DNA from 2 places in the Sinomonas halotolerans genome. Region 2 is predicted to be linked to the other one. Evidence: predicted binding sites of a transcription regulator. Region 2 holds the regulator's gene; the other holds the start of a gene.
What was found. Region 2 encodes LexA, which represses DNA repair genes until DNA is damaged. Its sites were predicted from a motif close to TCGAACANNTGTTCGA; they were not measured.

Region 1 (11,130 bases), on a different contig from region 2:
GGGACAACGAATGGCGCGGACGCCCGAGGAAGTGCTCAAGGCCACCTTGGCCCAGGTCGCACCCGGAACCGCCCTCCGGGACGGCCTCGAGCGGATCCTGCGCGGCCGCACCGGCGCCCTGATCGTCCTCGGCTACAACCCGACGGTGGAGTCCCTGTGCTCGGGCGGGTTCGAGATCGGCATCGACTTCTCCCCCACCCGCCTCCGCGAGCTCGCGAAGATGGACGGCGCAATCGTCACGGACCGCGAGGCCAAGACGATCGTCCGCGCGGCCGTGCACCTCGTCCCGGACTCCACCATCGAGACGCACGAGTCCGGCACCCGCCACCGCACCGCCGAGCGCGTGGCCATCCAGACCGGGCTCCCCGTGGTCTCCGTGAGCCAGTCCATGCAGATCATCGCCCTCTACGTGCGCGGCCTCCGCCACGTCATCGAGGACTCCGAGCGGGTACTGGCCCGCGCGAACCAGGCTCTCGCGACCCTCGAGCGCTACCGTGCCCGCCTCGCCCAGGTGACCAACTCCCTCTCCGCCCTCGAGATCGAGGCCATGGTCACCGTCCGCGACGTGGCGCAGGCGCTCCAGCGGCAGGAGATGGTGCGGCGCATCTCCGAGGAGATCGCCCAGTACGTGCTCGAGCTCGGCGACGACGGCCGCCTCCTCTCGCTCCAGCTCGAGGAGCTCACAGCGGGCCTCGGCGCCGGGAGCGACGTGGTGATCCGCGACTACGCGGGAGACGACACCACCTCCGAGACGATCGACGGCGCGGTCCAGGCCCTCATGGAACTCTCGAGCGCGGAGCTCATCGACCTCAACCGCATCGCCGCGATCCTCGGCTACGCGGGCGGTTCGGACTTCCTCGATGCCCATGTCCAGCCGCGCGGGTACCGTCTCATCTCGGGCCTCAAGCCGGTGCCCCGCGCCGTCGCGGACCGGCTCGTGGACCACTTCGGCGGCCTGCAGAACCTCATGGCAGCCACGATCGAGGACCTCATGGTGGTGGACGGAATCGGCGAGCAGCGCGCCCGCACCGTGCGCGAGGGCCTCAGCCGCATGGCAGAGGCTAGCCTCCTCGACCGCTTCCTCTGAGCCCGCCCGGGCTGCCGCGTCCAGCACTGCTGTGTCCAGCCCGCGGCCGACTGAGGGCAGGCCTACTTCAGCTCGAAGACCGCCTTCGAGCTGGTCGTGGCTCCGAGCGAGGCCGTGAGCACGTAGTAGCCGGGCTTGGGCGCGACCTTGACCGCCCGGCATCCCTCCACGCTGCGGGTCCGCGGCCACGGGAAGTTCGCGGCCTCGGACTTGCCCGCGGGGATCACCTTGGGCAGGTCCTTGAAGTCTGCCTGGCAGTCCTTGGACGAGAAGATCCGGTCCGTGCCGCTCACCACGAGGAATTCCATCTGGGAGGTGCCCACGTTCACCTCGCAGGGGAGGGGGTTGCCGTTCGTGACGCGGAGGGTGAAGAGGGGCTTCTCCGTGGGCTGGTACACGGGCTTGTCGGTGGACGCGGTCACGGTGATGAGCTCGCGGCTGCAGCTCGGCGTGGGTGAGGCGCCCGGGGAAGCGGACGACGGCGACGCCCCCGCGGAGGCGCCCGTCGCCGTCGTGCCCGGGCTGGCAGCCGCGGAGGAGCCGGAACCGCCCGCAGAACCGCCCGGCCCAGGGGCCCACGGTGCGCCCGTGAGCGAGCCGACCGCGAGCGCGGCCGCCCAGCCGCCGAAGCCGAGGAGCCCGAGGACGAGGAGGCCCAGGACGAGGACCGCGATGCGGCGCCTGCGGTAGACCGCCGGGCTCTGCCGCCGCTGTCCGGGGCGTCCGGAGGGCCTCCCGGCAGCGCCTGCGGCGGGCCTTCCTGCGGCGGGCCTTCCTGCCGGCTTCTTCCCCGCCTGTCCCGCCCTTGATGCCCGTCCCGCGCCGCGCTCGGTCTCCTTCCGTGCCATGCTCCTAGCCTAGGCGCAGCCCTGGCCCGTGCCCGGCAGCCGGCGCCTAGAGTGGATGCGTGCCCACACCCGCTCCCATCAGCATGCATGCCGTCGCCCGCACGCGCGAGGGCGCCGCACCCCAGACGGGCCCCGAGGCCGCCGAGCGGCTGGCCCGCCTGCACGGGGCCGTGGCGGACTGGTTCGAGGCGGCCGCGCGGGAACTCCCCTGGCGTGCGCCGGAGCGGACGCCGTGGGGCGTGCTCGTGAGCGAGGTGATGCTGCAGCAGACGCCTGTCGTGCGGGTTCTGCCCGTGTGGCGCGAGTGGATGGAACGCTGGCCGCGGCCCGCGGACCTCGCGGCCGAGGCGCCCGGCGAGGCGGTGCGCGCGTGGGGACGGCTCGGCTACCCGCGCAGGGCGCTCCGGCTCCATGCCGCGGCGTCCGTCATCGCCGCCGAGCACGGGGGCGAGCTGCCCGGCACCGAGGAGGGGCTGCTCGCGCTGCCCGGCGTGGGCGCGTACACCGCGGCGGCAGTCGCGGCGTTCGCGTTCGGGCACCGGGCCACCGTGGTGGACACGAACATCCGGCGCGTCCACGCGCGACTCCTGGGCGGCGACGCGCTCCCCGCGCCCTCCCTCACGGCCGCGGAACAGCGGCGGGCGGCAGCGCTCCTCCCGCACGACGACGATGCCTCCGTCCGCTGGAACGTCGGCGTCATGGAGCTCGGCGCGCTCGTGTGCACCGCACGGAGCCCCCGCTGCGACGCATGCCCCGTGGCGCATGAGTGCGCCTGGCGGGCCGCCGGCGAGCCGCCGCCCTCCTATGTGCCCAAGGGGCAGGCATGGCATGGGACCGACCGGCAGGTGCGCGGCGCCGCCATGGCCGTGCTCCGTGCGGCCGAGCGCCCCGTGGCGCGGGAGCTCTTCACGGCGGCCCCCGCCCCGGGCACCCCGGGCACCCTGGGCACCCCGCCACGTCCCGGGATCGCCCCGGGCACCGTCGCCGCAGCGCTCGCCCGGCTCCACGCACTCAACACGGGCCCCGAGCAGCTCCACCGCGCGCTCGAGGGGCTCATCGCGGACGGCCTCGCGGTCGAGGTCGACGGCGGCCTGCGGCTGCCCTGACCCGGCCGGGCCGGGGAGCCGGGCCCTCCTGCCTCGGCTGTCGTGGCGTGACCGTTCTGTGGCCCGATCGCCGCCGTTCCGGACTGTCCGCACCGTCTGCCCGGCGCCTAGCCTGAAGCATGTCCATCCGGCAGAGGGAAACCCGCCAGAGGAGAGCCTGCCAGACGGGGAATCGGCGGACTGTGCTGGGGTTCCTGCCGCTCGCGCTCGCGATGGCCCTCAGCGGGTGCGTCGTCCTGGAGCCGCGGCCGTGCCCGGCCATCGCGGCCGCGCCCTTCGTGACGATCGAGGTCCCCACCCAGGACGCCGAGTCCATCACGGCACTGTGGGCCCGGGCGTGCCAGGGCACCAACTGCCGGGAGGACAGGCTCGAGCTCCTCCCCGCGGACCCGTACGGGGATCCGGGCCAGCCCCGCGTCGCGCATCTGGACATGGGGGTGCTCACGGAGGAGCAGATCGCCCTCACCGTGCGCGTGATGGAGTCCTCGACCACCGGCAGGCCGGGCCCCACAGCGCTCCACCGGCTCGACTTCACCCCGATCGCCGAGTACCCGTTCGGCGAGCACTGCGGGAAGTTCATCCGCGCGGTGGTGGTCCTGGACTCGCAGGGCCTCCACGCCAAGCCCTAGTGGCCGCCCCATACCGCAGCGCCCGGCCCGCCCGGACCCGCCGGCTCCGAGCCCACGGGCCTGCTCGCGCCCTCGGGCCTACTCGCGCGCCCTCGGGCCTACTCGCGCGCCCGGCCGCCGAGCCAGGCGAGCATCCGCGTGTTGCCCAGGGTGTTCGGCTTGACCCGGGCCAGGTCGAGGAACTCGGCCACGCCCTCGTCGTGCGAGCGCAGCAGCTCGGAGTACACCTCGAGCGCCACGGGCGACTGGTCCGCCATGACCTCGAATCCGTGCCGCTCGAAGAACCCCACCTCGAAGGTGAGGCAGAAGACCCTCTGCACCCCGACGTCGTGCGCATCCCTCAAGAGCTGCTCGACGAGGGCGTGGCCCACGCCGCGCCCGCGCCAGTGGTCCGCGGCGGCGAGCGTGCGCACCTCGGCGAGGTCCTCCCACATGACGTGGAGGGCGCCGCAGCCGATCACCTCGCCCTCGGGCGTCTCCGCGACCCGGAACTCCTGGATGGCCTCGTAGTAGGCGACCGTCTCCTTGGAGATGAGGATGCGCCGCTCCGCAAGGGGCGCCACGAGCGCCTTGATCGCCGGCACGTCGGTCGTGCGGGCACGCCGCAGGGTGAACGGCGGGGCGGCGTCGGGTCCGGCATGCTGGCGCGGGTGGGCTGCGGTCATGCGTTCAATCCTAGGGCGGCGCACGATGCCGGGCCCTCGCCGCCGCGGGGCGCGGCCCGGAGGCGCGGGCTGCAGCCGCATTCCCGGCGGGCACTTGGCAGGAACCGAACCGGCGATTAGAATCGAACACATGTTCGAATAGATTTAGGTCGAATCACCGCGGACCTCGCGGGAAGGGAAGGGGGAGAGCGAGTGCACAGTCCGACGGCAGCTGCTGCCGTTCCCCCCGGAGCGGCACTTCCCTTCACGTCACGGGACCGGATGGCCCTTCGTGGGGCACTGTGGGTCGACCCGGCGGTCCTCACGGCTCCTCATGGCGCGGCGAGGACGCTCAAGGCGCTGGCGGACTTCGACGCCTACAGCGCTGCGCTGAGGGCCTTCCTCGTGAATCTGCTGGCCCAGCAGATCGCCGAGGAGCCGCTCAACGGCCGTGACGGACAGCCGCTCCGCCTTGACGGTGACCTCGCCCATGCCGCCACTGTCTCCGAGGTCGCGCTCGTGGCCGGGACGTCGGAGGCGGCGGCCGCACGGGCCGTGAACTTCTCAGACTCGCTCGTCAACACTCACCCTGCGGTCCACGAGGCCCTGCTCGCGGGGGACATCAGCGAGGCCCATGCCAAGGTCATCGTCGACCAGGCCTCCACGCTTCCCCCCGAGGCGGCCGAACTCCTCGGCATGGAGGCGCTGGGCCGGCTGCGCACGCGCAAGGGCCACCTGCGGACGCCGGGCGAGCTGCGCATCGCAGTGAAGGGCATGCGGGAGCGGCGGCATCCCGAGTCGATCACGGAGCGGCGCGCCAAGGCCACGGCTGACCGGGGCGTCTGGCTCCGGCCCGAGGATGACGGAATGTGCACGCTGACAGCCCTGCTGCCCGCCGAGATCGGCATTGCGGCGTACAAGCGGGTCGATGCCATCGCCCGGGCCGCCCGCGGCGCCGACGGAGAGTACCGGACCACGCCCCAGCTGCGGGCCGACGCCCTCGCACAGGCACTGCTCGCCCACGGCGCCCGCCCCGGGACGGGACCTTCGGGCGGCAGCCGGCCGCCGCAGCCCGCGCGGGCCGCGGACCAGACCCCGGCGGCACCGGCCACCGCGGACCAGACCCCCGCAGCAGCGGCCCCCGCGAACCAGACCCCCGCAGCAGCGGCCCCCACGGACCAGACCCCCGCAGCAGCGGCCCCCACGGACCAGACCCCCGCAGCAGCGGCCCCCGCGGACCAGACCCCCGCGGCAGCGGCCCCCGCGGAAGCACTGCCGGAACCGGTCGCCCTTCCCGAGGCTCTGGACGATCTCGTCCGGGCCGAGGTCGTCGTCCACATTCCGGCAGCGGTGCTGTTGGGCGCGTCGGACGATGTCGCCGAGCTCGAGGGGTATGGCGTGGTCGATGCGCACACCGCGCGCGGCCTCGCCGCCGCAGCTCCGACGTGGCAGCGCCTCTGGACGGACGCAGAAGGCGTGCCCGTCAGATTGGGCAGAACGGTCTACCGGCCGCCGGAGTCGCTCAGACGGTTCATCCGCTATCGGGATGGCGCCTGCAGGGTCCCGGGATGCACGCGGGCAGCGCGGCGCTCGGAGATCGACCACATCGTCGAATGGCAGGACGGCGGCCCCACCGATGCCGACAATCTGGCACTGCTCTGCCCTAAGCACCACGCCCTCAAGTCGCTCGCCCTCTTCACGCTCCGCCGGACGCCCGCCGAGGGTGGAAGGCGACTCGGCGCGGACGTCGTGTGGACCACGCTTCTTGGATTCGAGCACCCCGCAGAACCACTTGACCGCGACCACATCCTCGGGGGACCGGCGGGAGCGGCGACGGCGCTCGAGCCCGAGCCCGAGCCACCGCCGCTCCCGGAGGGGCCACCGTTCCGAGCGCCTTCGCGGCCGTCAGAGGCTCCGCCGTTCTGAGAGCCATCGGCGACCGCCCTGGCGGCTCAGCCCTCCCGCGGCTCAGCCCTCCCGCGGCTCAGCCCTCCCGCGGCTCAGCCCTCCCGCGGCTCAGCCCTCCCGCGGCTCTGCCCGGCGGCTCCGCCCGCCGGTGGCTCGGGTCAGGCGGCCCGGGCCAGCCGGCGGCTCCGCCCGCCTTGGCTGCCCGCCCCGTCCGCCGGGCAGTCCCGCCCGCCTACAGCCCCAGCTCGCGTGGGAGTGCGCGGGACTCTCCGAGGACGTGCTCCGCGAGGAACGCGTTCACCACCGCGTACCAGACCTTGGCGTGCTGGGGCTTGAGGATCCAGTGGTTCTCGTCCGGGAAGTAGAGGAAGCGGTGCGGGGTGCGGCCGTGCTCGTCGGTGGCGAGCTGCGAGCGCGAGAGGAGCTCGTACCACAGCCGCAGGCCCTCTCCGATGGGAACCCGGTAGTCCTTGTCCCCGTGGATCACGAGCATGGGAGTGCGGATGTCCTCGATCGCGCGGTGGGGGGAATGAGTGGACGTCATCGCCTCGTCCATCTCGCGGGCCCAGTACATGGACATGTCTGTCGTGGGCCCGAACCCCTCGAGGCCCCACAGGCTGGCGTGCGTGACGATGGCCTTGAACCGGTCCGTGTGCCCGGCCACCCAGTTCGCCATGTACCCCCCGAAGGAACCGCCCATCGCTGCGGTCCGCTCCGGGTCGAGGTCGTCCCGCTCGAGCGCGGCGTCGGTGAGGGCCATGAGGTCGGTGAACGGCGCATCGCCCCACGCGTTCCAGCCCCGATCGATGAACCGCTGGCCATACCCCGTGGACAGGGCAGGGTCCGGCAGCAGCACCGCATAGCCCTGCGCAGTCATGAGCCACGGGCTCCAGCGCCACGTCCACGCGTTCCACGAGCCGATCGGCCCGCCGTGGATCCACAGCAGGAGGGGGTGCCGGCCGGCGTCGCCCTTGCCGTGGCTCCCCGTCGCCTCGCCCGCCTCACCTTCATCGCCCGCATCGCCCGTCTCGGGCAGAGCCAGCCAGGCCCTCAACGGGGTGCCGTCCTCGGCCGTGCCCGTGACCTCCTCGAGCCGGCCCGGGATGGCCGGCCGCTCCACCGGGCCGGGCAGGCGGGTCGCCTCCCCGGTCGTGATGTCGATCCGCACGGCCTCCGGAGGGAAGAGGTAGGAGCTGCGCAGCGCGTAGGCGTGCGCGCCGTCCGGCGAGACGACGACGTCGGTGTACGCGGCGTCGTCGTGCGTCACCCTCGTGACCTCACCGCTCGCGATGGCGATGCGGAAGACGGGCGAGCGGCCGGCGTCGTCCGCCGTGACGAGCAGCGCCGAGCCGTCCGGAAGCCATGCGGCGGGGTGCGGGAAACGGTCCCAGCCCGCGGCGAGGCGGCGCAGCTGTCCGCTGGACACGTCGAGGAGGTGGAGCTCGGAGCGGTAGGACTGGGACGGCGTCGTGTGGGGCTCGACGACGACCGCCACCGTGCGCCCGTCCGGGCTCACCGGGCCCGCAGCGAAATCCGCGCCGTCCGCGGAGAGGAGGGTGCGGCGCGTGCCCGTGGCGACGTCGACGGCGACGAGCTCGGTCCGCAGGTCCGCCTTCGCGAGCGGCCGCGCGACCGTCGTGTAGAGGGTGGTGCCGTCCGGGCTCGCGTGCGTCTCCCTGTTGCGGAGCCCGGCGCCGATCCCCTGGGTGAGGGGGCGAAGGCGGCGCGCGGGACCCTCGTCCACGGTCGTGGGCAGGCCAGGGCCGGAGGGCCCGGCGGCCTCGAGCGCGAAGAGGCTCGGCGCGGCCGGCCCGAGGTCCGCGTCCCAGAACCGCACCGGGTAGGAGGAGTGCAGGATCGCCGCGACCTTCGCCTCCTTGCGGGCCTTGCGGCGCGCCTCGTCGTCCTCCTCGTCGGCGCTCCCCGCGAGGACGGAGGCCTGCACGAACGCGGCGTCGGCATCACGGGCCGTGATGACGCGGTCGACGCCGCCGCACCGGCTGAGCACGACCCTCGCCTCCCCGCCGGCGGCCGGCAGGAGCCAGAGCGCGTTGACGGGGTCCTCGTCCGGCTTCTCGGGGTTCGGCCGCGCCGAGGTGAAGTAGAGGTCACCGTTCGCGGCGAAGGCCGCCCCGGCCTCGCCCTTGGCGCTACGGGTCAGGCGGCGGGCCGGACGCGACCCCGTCGGGTCCACCTCCCACAGGGCGCTCACGTACTCGGTCGCGTCCCCCGAGAGCGTTGCCACCGCGGTGATGAGCCGGGTCCCGTCCGCGCTCAGCGAGAGGCCGGAGAGCCGCGGGATGACTACATAGTGGGAGAGGTCGTGGAACGGGGTCTCGGGCGCTGGGGCCCCGGTGACTGCGCCGTGGGGGGCTGGGGCCGAATCGGCTGCGCCGTGGGGGACAAGTGTCTGGGGCTCTGCGCTCATGCCTCCGATTCAACCCGGGATGTGACGCGGAGCACAGGGGCGTTCACTATTGGTGAAACAGTTCTTTCACACCTCTCCGAAGCCCTCCTGGACCTGCTTGCGGACGAAGTCCACGGCACGCGTCGCGTCCGGCCCCGCGGCCTCGACGACGAGCGTCGCCCCCTGTCCCGCGCCTAGCGCCATGAGCGCCATGACGGACTGGGCATCCACCCCGTTCACCGTCACCTCGACGTCGAAGGACGAGAGGCGCCCCGCGAGCACCGCGGCGGGCCGGGCGTGGAGGCCCATCGGGTTCACGAGGGTGAGCATCGCCTGCTCGGTGGGCCGGTCCGGGCCCGCCAGGCGGGCCAGCTCCCCCGCGTAGGCGAGGTCATCCGACTCGCCGAAGTCACGGGGCGCGCCGTGGCCGGGGCCGTCCTCGTCCCGCACCCCGGCGACGGCCTCCTCGGCAGCCCGGACGACGGCGTCGACCCCTGCCCCCGCGTGCGCCGCCACGGCTGCCGCCACCGCGCCCTCCACGAGTGCCGCATCCGCAATCCGCACCCGGTCGCGCTGCTCGTCGTCGAGGAACTCGAGCACGGACTCGGCCGTCATGACCGCCGAGCCGAGATCCGCCAGCACCACGACACCCTCCCCCGTGTCTGCCGCAGCGACGCCCGTGAGGACCTTCTCGAACGAGGTGCCCACCCCGCCGTCGTCCGTCCCTCCCGCCGCAACGAGCGGGACCGAGGCCGCCATCTGGCGGGCCACCTCCACCACGCCCTCGGCGAGGCGTTCGCTGTGGGAGACGATCAGCAGGCCGACCGGGCTCACGCCCCGGCCTCCGGCGCGGCACCCGATCCTGGGCTGCCGGCTCCGGGGCTGCCAAATCCGGCGCTGCCAGATCCGGGGCTGCCGGCGCGGCCCGTGCCGATCTCGCTCATGGCCGCGGTCACGGCGGCGCGGAGCAGGAGCGCGCTCGAGACCGCCCCCGGGTCGAGGTGGCCGGCGCTGCGCTGGCCGAGGTAGCTCGCGCGGCCCTTGCGCGCCACGAGCGGCTTCGTGGCCTGGGCCCCGGCCTCGGCGGCATCGGCGGCGGCACCCAGGGCGGCCTGCCCGTCCGAGGCGCGCGTGGCCGCCTCCACCGCGGGCGTCCACGCGTCCACCATCGTCTTGTCCCCGGGCTCGGCCTTGCCACGGGCAACGATCCCGTCCCGCGCTGCCATGAGTATCGCCGCGACGGCGGGCCCATCGAGGTGCTCGGCCTGCCCGGCCGCGGTCGAGGCCCGCAGGAACGCCGTGCCGTAGAGCGGGCCGGCGGCACCGCCGACCTTGCTCATGAGCATCATCGCCGCCATCTTCAGCGCCGCCGCGACGGAGGCCGGCGTCTCCTCGTCGAGCTTCGCCGCGATCGCCGCGAAGCCCCGGTCCATGTTCTCGCCGTGGTCGCCGTCGCCGATCGCGCGGTCGAGGTCGATGAGCTCCTCCCGGTGGTCTGCGATCACCCGGGCGCCCTCGCGCAGCCAGCGGACCGCCCAGGCCGCGTCGAGCGCCGTCATCACACCCCCCATCGCAGCGCTGCCGTGTGGACGGGGGCGTCCCAGAGCCCGGTCATCTCGTCGTCCAGCCGCAGCACCGTGACCGAGGCCCCCTGCATCTCGAGCGACGTCACGTAGTTGCCCACGAGGCTGCGCACCACCGCGACCCCGCGGTCCGCGAGGAGCTGGGCGGCGCGCCGGTACACGACGTACAGCTCTGAGAGCGGCGTGCCGCCCATCCCGTTGACGAGGAGGAGCACCTGCTCCCCTCCGGCCAGCCCGAGATCATCCGCCACGGGACCGAGGAGGTGCTCCGTGAGCGCGTCCGCGGGCTCGAGCCCCACGCGCTGACGGCCCGGCTCGCCGTGGATCCCGATCCCGATCTCGATCTCGTCGTCCGCGAGCTCGAAGCTCGGCTTCCCGGCATGGGGGACCGTGCACGCCGTGAGCGCGAGGCCCATCGAGCGCACGTTCTGCGCGACCCTCTCGCCGATCGCCGCGACCGCGTCGAGGGAGTCGCCGCGCTCGGCCGCGGCGCCGGCGATCTTCTCGACCAGGACCGTGCCTGCCACGCCGCGCCGGCCGGCCGTGTACAGGGAGTCCTCGACCGCGACGTCGTCGTTGACGAGCACCGTGCGCACCTCGATCCCCTCGGCCGCGCACATCTCGGCCGCGGTCTCGAAGTTGAGCACGTCCCCCGTGTAGTTCTTCACGATATGGACGACGCCGACGCCTCCGTCCGCGGCCTGTGTCGCCGGGATGATCGCGTCCGGTGTGGGCGAGGTGAAGACTGCCCCGGGGACCGCGGCGTCCAGCATCCCGAGGCCAACGTAGCCGGCGTGGAGCGGCTCGTGTCCGCTGCCGCCGCCCGAGACGAGGCCTACCTTCCCCGGAACCGCGCCGCCCGCGCGGGAGACGTACAGGGGATCCGGGTGGACGCTCACCAGGCCGGGATGTGCCATC
Region 2 (11,130 bases):
CGCAAGCACACGGGCATCAGCGTGGACGCCCTCCACGCGGCCGCGCAGGGCCTCGAGCTCTCCCTCACCACGGCGCCGACAGGCCTCCTCTCGCGCGGGCTCAGCGAGGAGCAGGCCCAGGACGTCGCGCTCGTGCGCGACGCCTGCAGGGTGGCCCTGTCCGAATCCAAGCCCGGGGAGGGGCAGAATGCATCCGACGGCGGGCGGCAGGTCGCGCGCTCCCGGCTCGCGGCGCTCGTGGACACCTGTGAGCGGATCCTCGATGCCGAGGCCAGCCGCGAGGTCGTGTGGATCACGCGGACGGGGACGTTCGACCCCGCGTCCGGCTACGCCGCCCCCGACGACGACGCTCCAGCGGTCCTGAACATCGCCCCGCTCAGCGTGGGCGGGCGGCTCCGCGACGGCCTCTTCGCGGACAGGACCGTGGTGCTCACGAGCGCGACGCTCGCGATCGGCTCGGCCTTCGAGCCGACGGCGGGCGGACTCGGTCTCCTCGGCCAGGGCGCCCCCTCGTGGACGGGGATCGACGTCGGCTCGCCCTTCGACTACCCCCGCCAGGGAATGCTCTACGTGGCCCGCCACCTGCCCAAGCCCGGGCGGGGAGTCTCCCCCGAGGCGCTCGACGAGCTCGAGGCCCTCCTCACGGCCTCGTCCGGGGGAGCGCTGTGCCTGTTCTCCTCGCGCCGTGCGGCGGAGGAGGCTGCGGACGCGCTCCGGGACCGGATCCAGGTGCCCATCCTGTGCCAGGGCGAGTCGTCGATGAGCGCGCTCGTGAAGCAGTTCGCGGCCGAGCCGGACACCTGCCTCTTCGGCACCATGTCGCTCTGGCAGGGGGTCGATGTCCCAGGCCACGCGTGCCGGCTCGTGGTCATCGACAGGATCCCCTTCCCGCGTCCGGACGACCCGCTCATGACCGCGCGTTCGAGGGCCGTCGCGCAGGCCGGCGGCAATGGTTTCATGGCGGTGTCCGCGACCCACGCCGCGGTGCGCCTCGCGCAGGGCGCCGGGCGGCTCATCCGCTCGACTGCTGACAGGGGAGTCGTGGCCGTGCTCGACTCGCGGCTCGCGACCGAGCGCTACGGGGCATTCCTCCGCGGCGCCCTCCCGCCCCTGTGGGGCACGACCGAGAGGGACACTGTGCTCAAGGCGCTCGCCCGGCTCGCCGCCGCGGGCTGACGCGCGGACCGCACCGAGCGCGGCTCAGGCCGACCGGCGGGTCGCCGCCCCTGGAACGCGCGCGGCTCAGACCGACCGCAGCACTGAGACGACCTTGCCCATGATCGTGGCCTCGTCGCCGAGGATCGGCTCGTACTGGGTGTTCTGCGGCAGGAGCCACGTGTGCCCGTCACGCTGGCGGAACGTCTTGACGGTCGCCTCGTCGTCGAGGAGCGCAGCGACGATCTCGCCGTTCTCGGCGCTGTTCTGGCGCCGGACGACGACCCAGTCGCCGTCGCAGATCGCGGCGTCGATCATGGAGTCGCCCTTGACCTTGAGCATGAAGAGCTCCCCGTAGCCCACGAGCTGGCGGGGGAGCGGCATGACCTCTTCGACGGCCTGGTCGGCGAGGATCGGACCGCCGGCGGCGATCCGGCCGACGAGCGGCACCATGGCCGTGTCCGCGGCGCTCGCCATCTCCCCGACGGGGATGCCCCCCGCGCCGAGCACCGAGCCTGCCTCGGGGCCGGTGACGCTCAGCTGGCCCTCGTCGAGAGTGAGCGGCATGAGCACCTCCATGGCGCGCGGGCGCTTGGGGTCGCGGCGGAGGTAGCCGAGCTTCTCGAGCTGGCTCAGCTGGTGCGTGACGCTCGAGAGGCTCGCGAGCCCGACAGTGTCCCCGATCTCGCGCATGGACGGCGGGTAGCCGTTGTCCTGGACCGAACGCTGGATCGTCTCGAGGATCCGGCGCTGACGGGCCGTGAGCCCCTTGGCCGCTGCCTTGGTCCGTGTCGCCATCCCGCCGTGCCTCCTCGTCTGCCGGCCCGGGTCCGGGCCTGGTCGCCAGCTCGCAGGATCCCCGCCGTCTTCGAGAACTGTCGGACCCCCTCGCCACGATGGCCATATGCCGTCGAGGAGAGGGTGGTCGACGGTTGCACGCCGGGCGCGGACCCTGCTGTGTCAACCGTAGGCCAGGAGAGCGCGTGTTTCAAACATGTGTTCGACACCATCTGGACTTTGTTCGAGGGCAGGTGCTAAGAAGTACCTACGGAAGTTCGAATACCCGTTCGAAAAGCTGTCCCCGGTCCCGTCGGTCTGTTCGCCAGATCCGCGGCCGGGCCCAAGGGAAGGCAGACCATGGCACACGCTCTCGCCACCGGCACCCGCCGCGCGTCGACGCGCCGCCACGAACGGCAGCGGCCCACGCCGCTGCGGCTCACGCGCCGCGGGCGCTTCGTCCTCATCATCCTCCCGCTCTCGCTGGCGATGGTGGGCCTCCTCGCGCTGTGGGCGGCTCTCATGGCTCCCGCCCACGCTGAGGCCGAGATGCTCGCCGGCCCCGGGGAGGCCGTCGCGGTGACCGTCCAGCCCGGGGACTCCCTCTGGACGATCGCGGCCGAGCACGCTCCCGGGCAGGATGCCCGGGTGACCATAGGGCAGATCCAGGAGCTCAACGACCTGACGGGGTCGCGGGTGGTGGCGGGGGAGCGCCTCCTCGTCCCCGTGCTGGACTGAGGCGGTCGCAGGCCGTCCGTCACGTGGGTCGCCGCATCCCGCCGCTCGCGTAGGCTTGAGGGGTGGACGACCAGCTCGAACGTTTGAACCGACTCCCGCTCAGAGACGACCTGCGGGGACAGCATCCCTACGGGGCCCCCCAGATCGACGTCCCGATCCAGCTCAACGTCAACGAGAACACGTACGGCGTCCCGCAGGACGTCCAGGAGGCGATCGTCGAGGCCGTCCGCGAGGTCGCTGCCGGCCTCAACCGCTATCCCGACCGCGAGTTCACCGCCCTGCGCGAGGCGCTGGCCGAGTACCTCGGCCACGGGCTCGGTGCAGAGCAGCTCTGGGCGGCGAACGGCTCGAACGAGGTCCTCCAGCAGCTGCTCCAGGCCTTCGGCGGGCCCGGACGCTCAGTCCTGAGCTTCCCGCCGACCTACTCGATGTACCCGCTGCTCGCGAGCGGGACCGGCACCGCCTATATCAAGGGAGAGCGTGCCGAGGACTTCGGCCTCAGCGCCGAATCGGCCGCGCGCCAGGTCCGCGAGCACGCGCCGAGCATCGTGATCCTCTGCTCGCCCAACAACCCGACCGGGACGGCGCTGGGCCTCGACGTCGTCGAGGCGGTCTACGCGGCCGGCGAGGAGAGCCAGACGGTCGTGATCGTGGACGAGGCCTATGCGGAGTTCGCGCACACCGGCACGCAGTCCGCCCTGACGCTCCTGCCGGGCCGGCCGCGCCTCGTCGTCAGCCGCACCATGAGCAAGGCGTTCGCGCTGGCCGGGGCGCGGCTGGGCTACCTCGCGGCGGCGCCCGAGGTCGTCGACGCCCTCCGGCTCGTCCGGCTCCCCTACCACCTCTCCGCCGTCACCCAGGCCACGGCTCTTGCTGCCCTCCGGCACCGCACCTCCCTCATGGCCGAGGTCGAGGCCATCAAGGGGCAGCGGGACAGGATCGTCCGAGAGCTCGCCGGGCTAGGGCTCTCGCCCGCCGCCTCTGACTCCAACTTCGTCTTCGTCCGCGGCTTCGAGGACCCCCGCCGGATATGGGAGGGCCTCCTCGAGTCGGGCATCATCGTGCGGGACGTGGGAATCCCCGGGAGCCTCCGTATCACCGCCGGCACGGAGGCCGAGACGACCGCGTTCCTCGACCGGCTGCGCGAGCTCCTCGTCACGGCCTGAGCCCGCACGGTGCCGGGCACGCGCCCGGGGACCGCGGCCGACGGCCTAGAATTGTCCAGACCCGATGAATGCAAAGGACGGCACACGCATGAGCACCGAGCTGCAGACCGCACCCACCGCGCCACGGACTGCCCGGATGGAACGGACCACGAGCGAGTCCACCGTGCTCGTCGAGATCAACCTCGACGGCACCGGGCGCTCGGACATCTCCACGACGGTCCCGTTCTATGACCACATGCTCACCGCGCTCGCCAAGCATTCCCTCATCGACCTCACGGTCAAGGCCTCCGGCGACACCGACATCGACGTCCACCACACGGTCGAGGACACGGCGATCACGTTCGGCGAGGTCCTGCGCGAGGCCCTGGGCCGCAAGGCCGGCATCCGGCGCTTCGGCGAGGCCACTGTGCCGCTCGACGAGGCGCTCGCCCACGCCGTGGTAGACGTCTCCGGCCGCCCCTACCTCGTCCACGGCGGCGAGCCCGCGGGGCAGGAGTACCACCTCATCGGCGGCCACTTCACGGGCTCGCTCACGCGGCACGTCTTCGAGGCGATCACGCTGCACGCCGGCATCTGCCTCCACATGAACGTCCTCGCGGGCAGGGACCCGCACCACATCGTCGAGGCCCAGTTCAAGGCCTTCGCCCGCGCTCTGCGCGCTGCAGTCGAACCGGACCCGCGCATCGGCGATGCCATTCCGTCCACGAAGGGGGCCCTGTGAGCACCGGACCCGCCGACGACGCGCTCCCGGAGGCCTCGGCCGACGCTCCCCGGGCAGTCGTGGCCGATCCGCACGCCGACCGGGGCCCTGCAGCCGACCCCGAGGGGCGGCCCACCGTCGTCGTGCTCGACTACGGCTCCGGGAATGTGCGCTCCGCGGTCCGTGCGCTCGAGCGTGCCGGGGCTGCGGTCATGCTCAGCTCGAAGGCCGAGGACGCGCTCAACGCCGACGGCCTGGTCGTCCCCGGCGTGGGCGCCTTCGCGACCGTCATGGAGGAGCTCAAGGCCGTCGACGGACTGCGCATCATCGGCCGGCGCGTGGCCGGCGGCCGGCCCGTGCTCGCCATCTGCGTGGGCCTCCAGATCATGTTCGAGAAGGGGATCGAGCACGGCGTGGAGGCCGAGGGGCTGGGCGAGTGGCCCGGCACGGTCGAGCTGCTGCCCGCCGAGGTCGTTCCGCACATGGGCTGGAACACCGTCTCCGTGCCGGAGGGCTCGAGGCTCTTCGAGGGCGTCGAGGACGAGCGCTTCTACTTCGTCCACTCCTACGGCGTGCAGACGTGGGACTTCGAGGTCGCCCAGCCCAAGATGGCGCCGCCCCTCGTGACCTGGAGCGAGCACGGGGCGCGGTTCATCGCGGCAGTCGAGAACGGCCCGCTGTGCGCGACCCAGTTCCACCCGGAGAAGTCCGGCGATGCCGGCGCGCGGCTCCTGCGCAACTGGGTCCGCTCGCTGCGCCGCCACCCCGCGCAGCGGGCCGCCGGCGAGGCGGCCTCCTGAGATGTGGTCCGTGCTGCTGTTCGGCCTCGCCGGACTGCTCGTGGGCGGCGTGGTGTCCTTCCGGCGCCAGGGCCTGCCCCCGTGGACCTGGATCAGCTTCGGCGTGCTCGCCGCGGCGGCGCTCGTCGCCGCCTACCTGCTGACGCTGCCTGCGTGAGGCAGCACCGATTCGTTGAGAGAGAGAACACCATGAGTGCTGGGGAGTCCGTCCTCGAGCTGCTGCCCGCCGTCGACGTCGTGGACGGCCAGGCCGTCCGCCTCGTGCAGGGCGAGGCCGGGAGCGAGACCAACTACGGCTCGCCGCTCGATGCCGCGCTCGCGTGGCAGGAGGCGGGCGCCGAGTGGGTCCACCTCGTGGACCTCGACGCCGCGTTCGGACGGGGGGACAACCGTGCCCTGCTCGCCGAGGTCGTCAAGAGCCTCTCCCTCAAGGTCGAGCTCTCGGGCGGCCTGCGCGACGACGCGTCGCTCGAGGCGGCCCTCGACCTCGGCGTCGCGCGGGTCAACCTCGGCACCGCGGCGCTCGAGGACCCGGACTGGACGGCGCGTGCCATCGCGCGGCACGGCGACCGGATCGCCGTCGGCCTCGATGTCCGCGGCACGACGCTTGCCTCGCGCGGATGGACGCAGGACGCGGGCGACCTCTGGGAGGTCCTCGCCCGGCTCGACGATGCGGGCTGCGCGCGCTACGTCGTGACGGACGTGACGAAGGACGGGACGCTCCGCGGCCCGAACATCGAGCTCCTGGCCCAGATCTGCGGCCGCACCGACCGCCCCGTCGTGGCCTCCGGCGGCATCTCGAGCCTCGACGACCTGCGTGCGCTGCGCGAGCTCGTCCCGCTCGGCGTCGAGGGAGCGATCGTGGGCAAGGCCCTCTACGCCGGCCAGTTCACGCTCGCCGAGGCGCTGGACGTCGCCGGGCGCCGCTGACCATGGCGCACGACGGCGGGGACGTGCCTCGTACGGGGAGGCCCGCCGGCGCTGAGGGTGGCGGCGCGGGGGGAGAGGGCGCGGGCCGCAACCTGCCGGGCCATATCGCCGCGGCGCTCGCCCGGGCCGGCGCGCGCACCGACTCGGCCGGACGGCCGTGGGAGGGCCGTGACCTGAGCGGGGACGGGAACCCCCTGCACCACTTCGACGACGACGACGGCCTCGCCGACGCGGGCGTCGCTGCGGCGCTGGCCGCGCTCGCCACGGGCGCCGTAGACGAGACGGGCGTCCACCGGGCGCTCGCGTCGGCGCGAGTCTTCGTGGCGGTCGTCGCGAGCCTGGCCGAGGGCGGCCTCGGCGAGCACGGCTTCGCCGAGGACAAGGAGGCGGACATGGCACTTGTCACCCTCAGCGCCCCGGACGGGCGCAAGGCGCTTCCGGTCTTCACCTCGGTGGCCCGCCTCTCCGCGTGGCATCCAGGAGCCCGGCCGGTGGCGGTCTATGCGCCGCGCGCGGCACTCTCGGCCGTGGCCGAGGAGGCCCAGCTCGTGGTGGTGGACCCGGGGGCTGAGACCACGTTCGTGCTCCGCCGGCCCGCGGTGTGGGCGCTCGCCCAGCAGCGGGAGTGGACACCCTCGTACTCCGACCCCGAGCTCCTCGGGGAGGTCCAGCAGGCTGCGGCGGGGCTCGGCGCCGTGCGCGCGGTCGAGATCTCCGCAGGTGCCGGCGTCGCCTCCCGGGACAGCAGCGGGAGGGTCCTGGCGGGCGGCGGAGCCGGGCCCGAGCTGCGGCTCACACTCGCGCTCGAGCATGGCTTGTCCGCCGAGGCGGTGCGTGAGACGGTGGCAGAGCTGCACGGCAGGCTCGCCGGGAACAGGCGCTTCGCGGAATCCGTGGACTCCCTCGAGGTCAAGGTCCGTCCGGCCCAGGACTGAGCCTGCCGCGCGTGGGCGTGCGGGCAGCGCGCGCAGAAGTGGGCGTGCGGGCAGCGCGCGCAGAAGTGGCCGCGTGGAGAACAGAGCGCGCGTTGGACGACGCGTTGGACAAGGGGGACGGCGTGGACTTCGCCCAGTACGGACAGCTGTGGCGCCGGCCGCTCGTGCGCAGGCTCCTTCTCGTGGCGATGGTCGCCCGGCTGCCCCATTCGGCAGCCGGCGTCCTCCTGACCCTGCACGTGGTCAACTCGCTCGGGCTCGGATTCGCAGCTGCGGGCGCCGTGGCCGCTGTGCTCACGATCGGGATCGCGGTCGGGGCGCCGTGGAGGGGAAGGCGCGTGGACACCGTAGGCCTGCGCCGCGCGCTCGTCCCGTCAGTCGTGGCGGAGGCGGCCGTGTGGGGGATCGCGCCGCATCTGGACTATGCCGGACTGCTCGCCGCCGCATTCGCCGGCGGGCTCTTCGCCCTCCCGGTCTTCTCGGTGGTGCGGCAGTCGCTCGGCGTCATGACCGAGGACCAGCAGCGCCGCACCGCCTTCGCCCTCGATGCGATCTGCACCGAGGTGACCTTCATGGTCGGCCCGGCCCTCGCGGCCTTCGTCGCCGTCCAGGTCTCCACCGTCGTCGGGATCACGGCCGTCGGCGTCTCTGCTGCCTTCGCGGGGCTCGCGCTCATGTGGTTCAACCCCCCGACACGCACGGGCCAGCCCGGGGCGCTGCCGACCCGCGCCCAGATGGGGGCAGACCCTGAGACGGCCGAGGACCTGGGCTCGAGCCTCGAGTCCGCCGAGCAGCCTGCGCCCACCGAGGTCGCGGCGGGGCAGGCCGACGGCGCCTCCGGGCTCGTGCGCCTCCTGCGGCGGAGGCCCGGGGGAGCGCAGTGGCTGACACTGGCCGCCGTTGTCGTCCTCGCTGTGGCCGCGGGAGCGGGGATGGTCCTCACCGGAACGGACGTCGGCATCGTCGCCGTCCTCCGCGGGCACGGCGAGAGCGCAAACCTGGGAGTGGTCTTCTTCTTCTGGTGCCTCTCCTCGCTCATCGGCGGGCTCGTCTACGGGGCGATGCGCCGTACCGTGCCGCCCATGGTCCTGCTGCTCGCGATGAGCCTCCTGACCATCCCGATGGGGTTCGCGCACGACACCGCGACCCTGAGCCTTCTCTCGATCCTTCCCGGCCTGCTCTGCGCGCCGACCCTCTCGGCAGCGTCGGAGGCCATGGCGGCAATCGTCCCGGAGGAGCGCCGGGGGGAGGCCATGGGCTGGTACGGCTCCGCGCTCACGGCGGGGACCGCCCTCGGCGCCCCGGTCACGGGCGCGATGATCGATGCCCTTGGCCCCTGGGCGGGCTTCGTCGGCATCGGGGCCGCAGGCGCGCTCACCTGCGCGGCCGCTCTGGTGCTCCTCGCGGCCCGCGGCCGCGAGCCCGCTGGCGTGCCAGCCTCTGGGGCGAACTGAGGACGCACGGGAGCCAGCCGCGCGAGCCCGGTCGGCGGGGCGTCTGGTGGGCCCAGGGGCAGACGCGAGCGCCTGCCCGCGGGTCAGTTCACGGGGCCTGTGTACTTCTCGCCGGGGCCCTTCCCGGGTTCGTCCGGAATGAGCGACGCCTCGCGGAATGCGAGCTGGAGCGAGCGCAGGCCATCACGCAGCGGTCCGGCGTGCTGTGAGCCGATCTCGGGCGCGGCCGCTGTGACGAGGCCGGCGAGGGCCGTGATGAGCTTGCGCGCCTCGTCCAGGTCGGTCAGCTCGGAGGCGTCGGGGCCCTCGGCGAGGCCTACCTTGACCGCGGCGGCGCTCATGAGGTGCACCGCGGTGGTCGTGATGACCTCGACGGCCGCCACTTCCGCGATGTCGCGCAGCTGGCCCGTCACGTCCTCGAACGCCCCTGCCGGCGCGGGACCGTCGGTCCCGAAGGAGTGGCGGTGCTCGTCGTCCGAGTCGGCGGAGGAGGGGTGATTCGGGCTCGTGCTGGTCATGCTGCTAAGCTTGACACAGACCGACTGGATGTCGTTATTCCAGTGTGGGCGCCTCCCGAGCAAGCGCAGCCGCTCCCTGCGGCCTGTGTCGATGCTGGGTTGAGCGCGTCCACCCTGTACACTTGACAGACAGTTTGCAAGCGGAGATTCCTCCCACCTGTCGGCATCCGGGCTTCCGGAGAGCTGCCGGGTAACCAGGTTGGCCGGAGCAGCACGTGCTGCCGCTCCGGGGCGGTGCCCCTTCCGGGGCGCTCCTTCCGAGGCCTCCGATTGCACCGGCAATCGGGGGCCTTCCTTGTTGCCGGGGCCGTCCTCGACACGTACAGGAGCTTGAACATTAGCGATCCACGCATCAATGAGCGTATCCGCGTCCCCGAAGTGCGCCTTGTGGGCCCGGCAGGGGAACAGGTCGGCATCGTGCGCATCGAGGATGCGCTTCGCCTGGCCGCGGAGTCAGACCTTGATCTCGTTGAGGTAGCACCCCAGGCGAAGCCCCCGGTGTGCAAGCTGATGGACTTCGGCAAGTACAAGTACGAGGCCGCGGTCAAGGCCCGTGAGGCGCGCAAGAACCAGACGAACACCGTTCTGAAGGAGATCCGCTTCCGCCTCAAGATCGACAAGCACGACTACGAGACGAAGACGGGCCACGCCCTGCGCTTCCTCGGTGCCGGTGACAAGGTCAAGGCCATGATCCAGTTCCGGGGCCGCGAGCAGCAGCGCCCGGAGATGGGGATCCGCCTCCTCCAGCGCTTCGCTGAGGACGTGGCCGAGGTGGGCGCCGTTGAGTCCGCCCCGCGGATCGATGGCCGCAACATGGTCATGGTCATCGGACCGCTCAAGAACAAGGCAGAGGCCAAGGCCGAGGCCCGCCGCGCAGCCCAGCGCGCCGCGGACAAGGCCAAGGCCGAGGCGGCGAAGAACGCCGGCGTGACCGCCGAGAACGCCCCGATGACGCAGACGCTCGGAGACGCACTCCCGGCCGAGCTCCTCGAGGCGGCCAAGGCCCGTCAGGAGGAGGCCGAGGCGTCGGCACCGGAGGCCCCGGCTGCCGAGGCTCCGATTGCGGAGGCTCCGGTTGCGGAGGCTCCGGAGACCGAGGAGGCGCCCGAGCCTGTTGAGGCGGAGACGCCCGCAGCCGAGCCCGCGGCCCCGGCCGAGGCTCCTGCACCTGAGACCCCTGCCGCCGAGGCCCCGGCCGAGGCAGCAGAGACGAAGGCCGAGGCGGCGCCCAAGCCGGCGCGCGCACCCAGGCCGGCGGAGAAGGAGGCACCTGCAGCGGCACCCAAGCCGGCAGCGGCCCCCAAGCCCACGCCGTCGGCCGCGCGCCCGACCCCGCCCAAGCCTGCAGCACCCAAGCCCGGTGCGCCGCGCCCGTCCGCGGCCGCGCCGAAGCCCTCCGCCCCGAAGCCCGCGGCTCCGCGGTCCTCGGGACGCCGGGGCAACTAGTCCGACACGGCTGCCGCCGCGCCGCCCCTGAAGAGGAGCGGCGCGGACGGCCGGTCAGTCCACCGCCCCGGCTCCGGCCGGACGGCGGCAGCAACCAGTCGGCCCGCGCGAGCAGGCCGCCAGAGAGAGCCGCGCCCCAGGGCGCGGATACGTAAGGAGATCGGTTCCCATGCCGAAGATGAAGACCCACAGCGGCGCCAAGAAGCGCTTCAAGCTGACCGGTTCCGGCAAGCTCAAGCGCCAGCAGGCCAACCGCCGTCACTACCTCGAGCACAAGCCCACGACGCTGACGCGCCGTCTGGCCGCTGACAAGATCGTCTTCCCGGGCGACGCCAAGGTCATCAAGCGGATGCTGGGCATCTGATTTCTTCCCACCCACCGGCCCTCTGAGGGCCACCAAGCCATCCCGGCCGGGCGCACAGGCGCCCGGGTGACTGGGAGAGATCTTTGAAGGAGTACGCACGTGGCACGTGTGAAGCGGGCAGTCAACGCCCACAAGAAGCGCCGTACC

Region 1: the regulator LexA is predicted to act here: its motif matches at 4,458-4,473, upstream of ABCQ75_RS04460 (DUF222 domain-containing protein).

Annotation. Positions count from the first base shown of each region.
Region 1 is NZ_JBDFRB010000003.1:76,685-87,814, reverse strand. It holds gene disA (DNA integrity scanning diadenylate cyclase DisA) at 11-1,087, shown strand; gene ABCQ75_RS04480 (hypothetical protein) at 1,150-1,935, opposite strand; gene ABCQ75_RS04475 (HhH-GPD family protein) at 2,019-3,041, shown strand; gene ABCQ75_RS04470 (hypothetical protein) at 3,224-3,670, shown strand; gene ABCQ75_RS04465 (amino-acid N-acetyltransferase) at 3,769-4,335, opposite strand; gene ABCQ75_RS04460 (DUF222 domain-containing protein) at 4,597-6,240, shown strand; gene ABCQ75_RS04455 (S9 family peptidase) at 6,455-8,650, opposite strand; gene dhaM (dihydroxyacetone kinase phosphoryl donor subunit DhaM) at 8,717-9,463, opposite strand; partial or broken gene dhaL (dihydroxyacetone kinase subunit DhaL) at 9,574-10,188, opposite strand; gene dhaK (dihydroxyacetone kinase subunit DhaK) at 10,188-11,130, opposite strand, start outside.
Region 2 is NZ_JBDFRB010000001.1:306,175-317,304, forward strand. It holds gene ABCQ75_RS01370 (ATP-dependent DNA helicase) at 1-1,176, shown strand, start outside; gene lexA (transcriptional repressor LexA) at 1,243-1,953, opposite strand; gene ABCQ75_RS01380 (LysM peptidoglycan-binding domain-containing protein) at 2,293-2,670, shown strand; gene ABCQ75_RS01385 (histidinol-phosphate transaminase) at 2,733-3,836, shown strand; gene hisB (imidazoleglycerol-phosphate dehydratase HisB) at 3,925-4,557, shown strand; gene hisH (imidazole glycerol phosphate synthase subunit HisH) at 4,617-5,336, shown strand; gene ABCQ75_RS01400 (hypothetical protein) at 5,347-5,493, shown strand; gene priA (bifunctional 1-(5-phosphoribosyl)-5-((5-phosphoribosylamino)methylideneamino)imidazole-4-carboxamide isomerase/phosphoribosylanthranilate isomerase PriA) at 5,526-6,266, shown strand; gene ABCQ75_RS01410 (SseB family protein) at 6,263-7,201, shown strand; gene ABCQ75_RS01415 (MFS transporter) at 7,324-8,655, shown strand; gene ABCQ75_RS01420 (DUF1844 domain-containing protein) at 8,739-9,173, opposite strand; gene infC (translation initiation factor IF-3) at 9,504-10,619, shown strand; gene rpmI (50S ribosomal protein L35) at 10,789-10,983, shown strand; gene rplT (50S ribosomal protein L20) at 11,083-11,130, shown strand, end outside.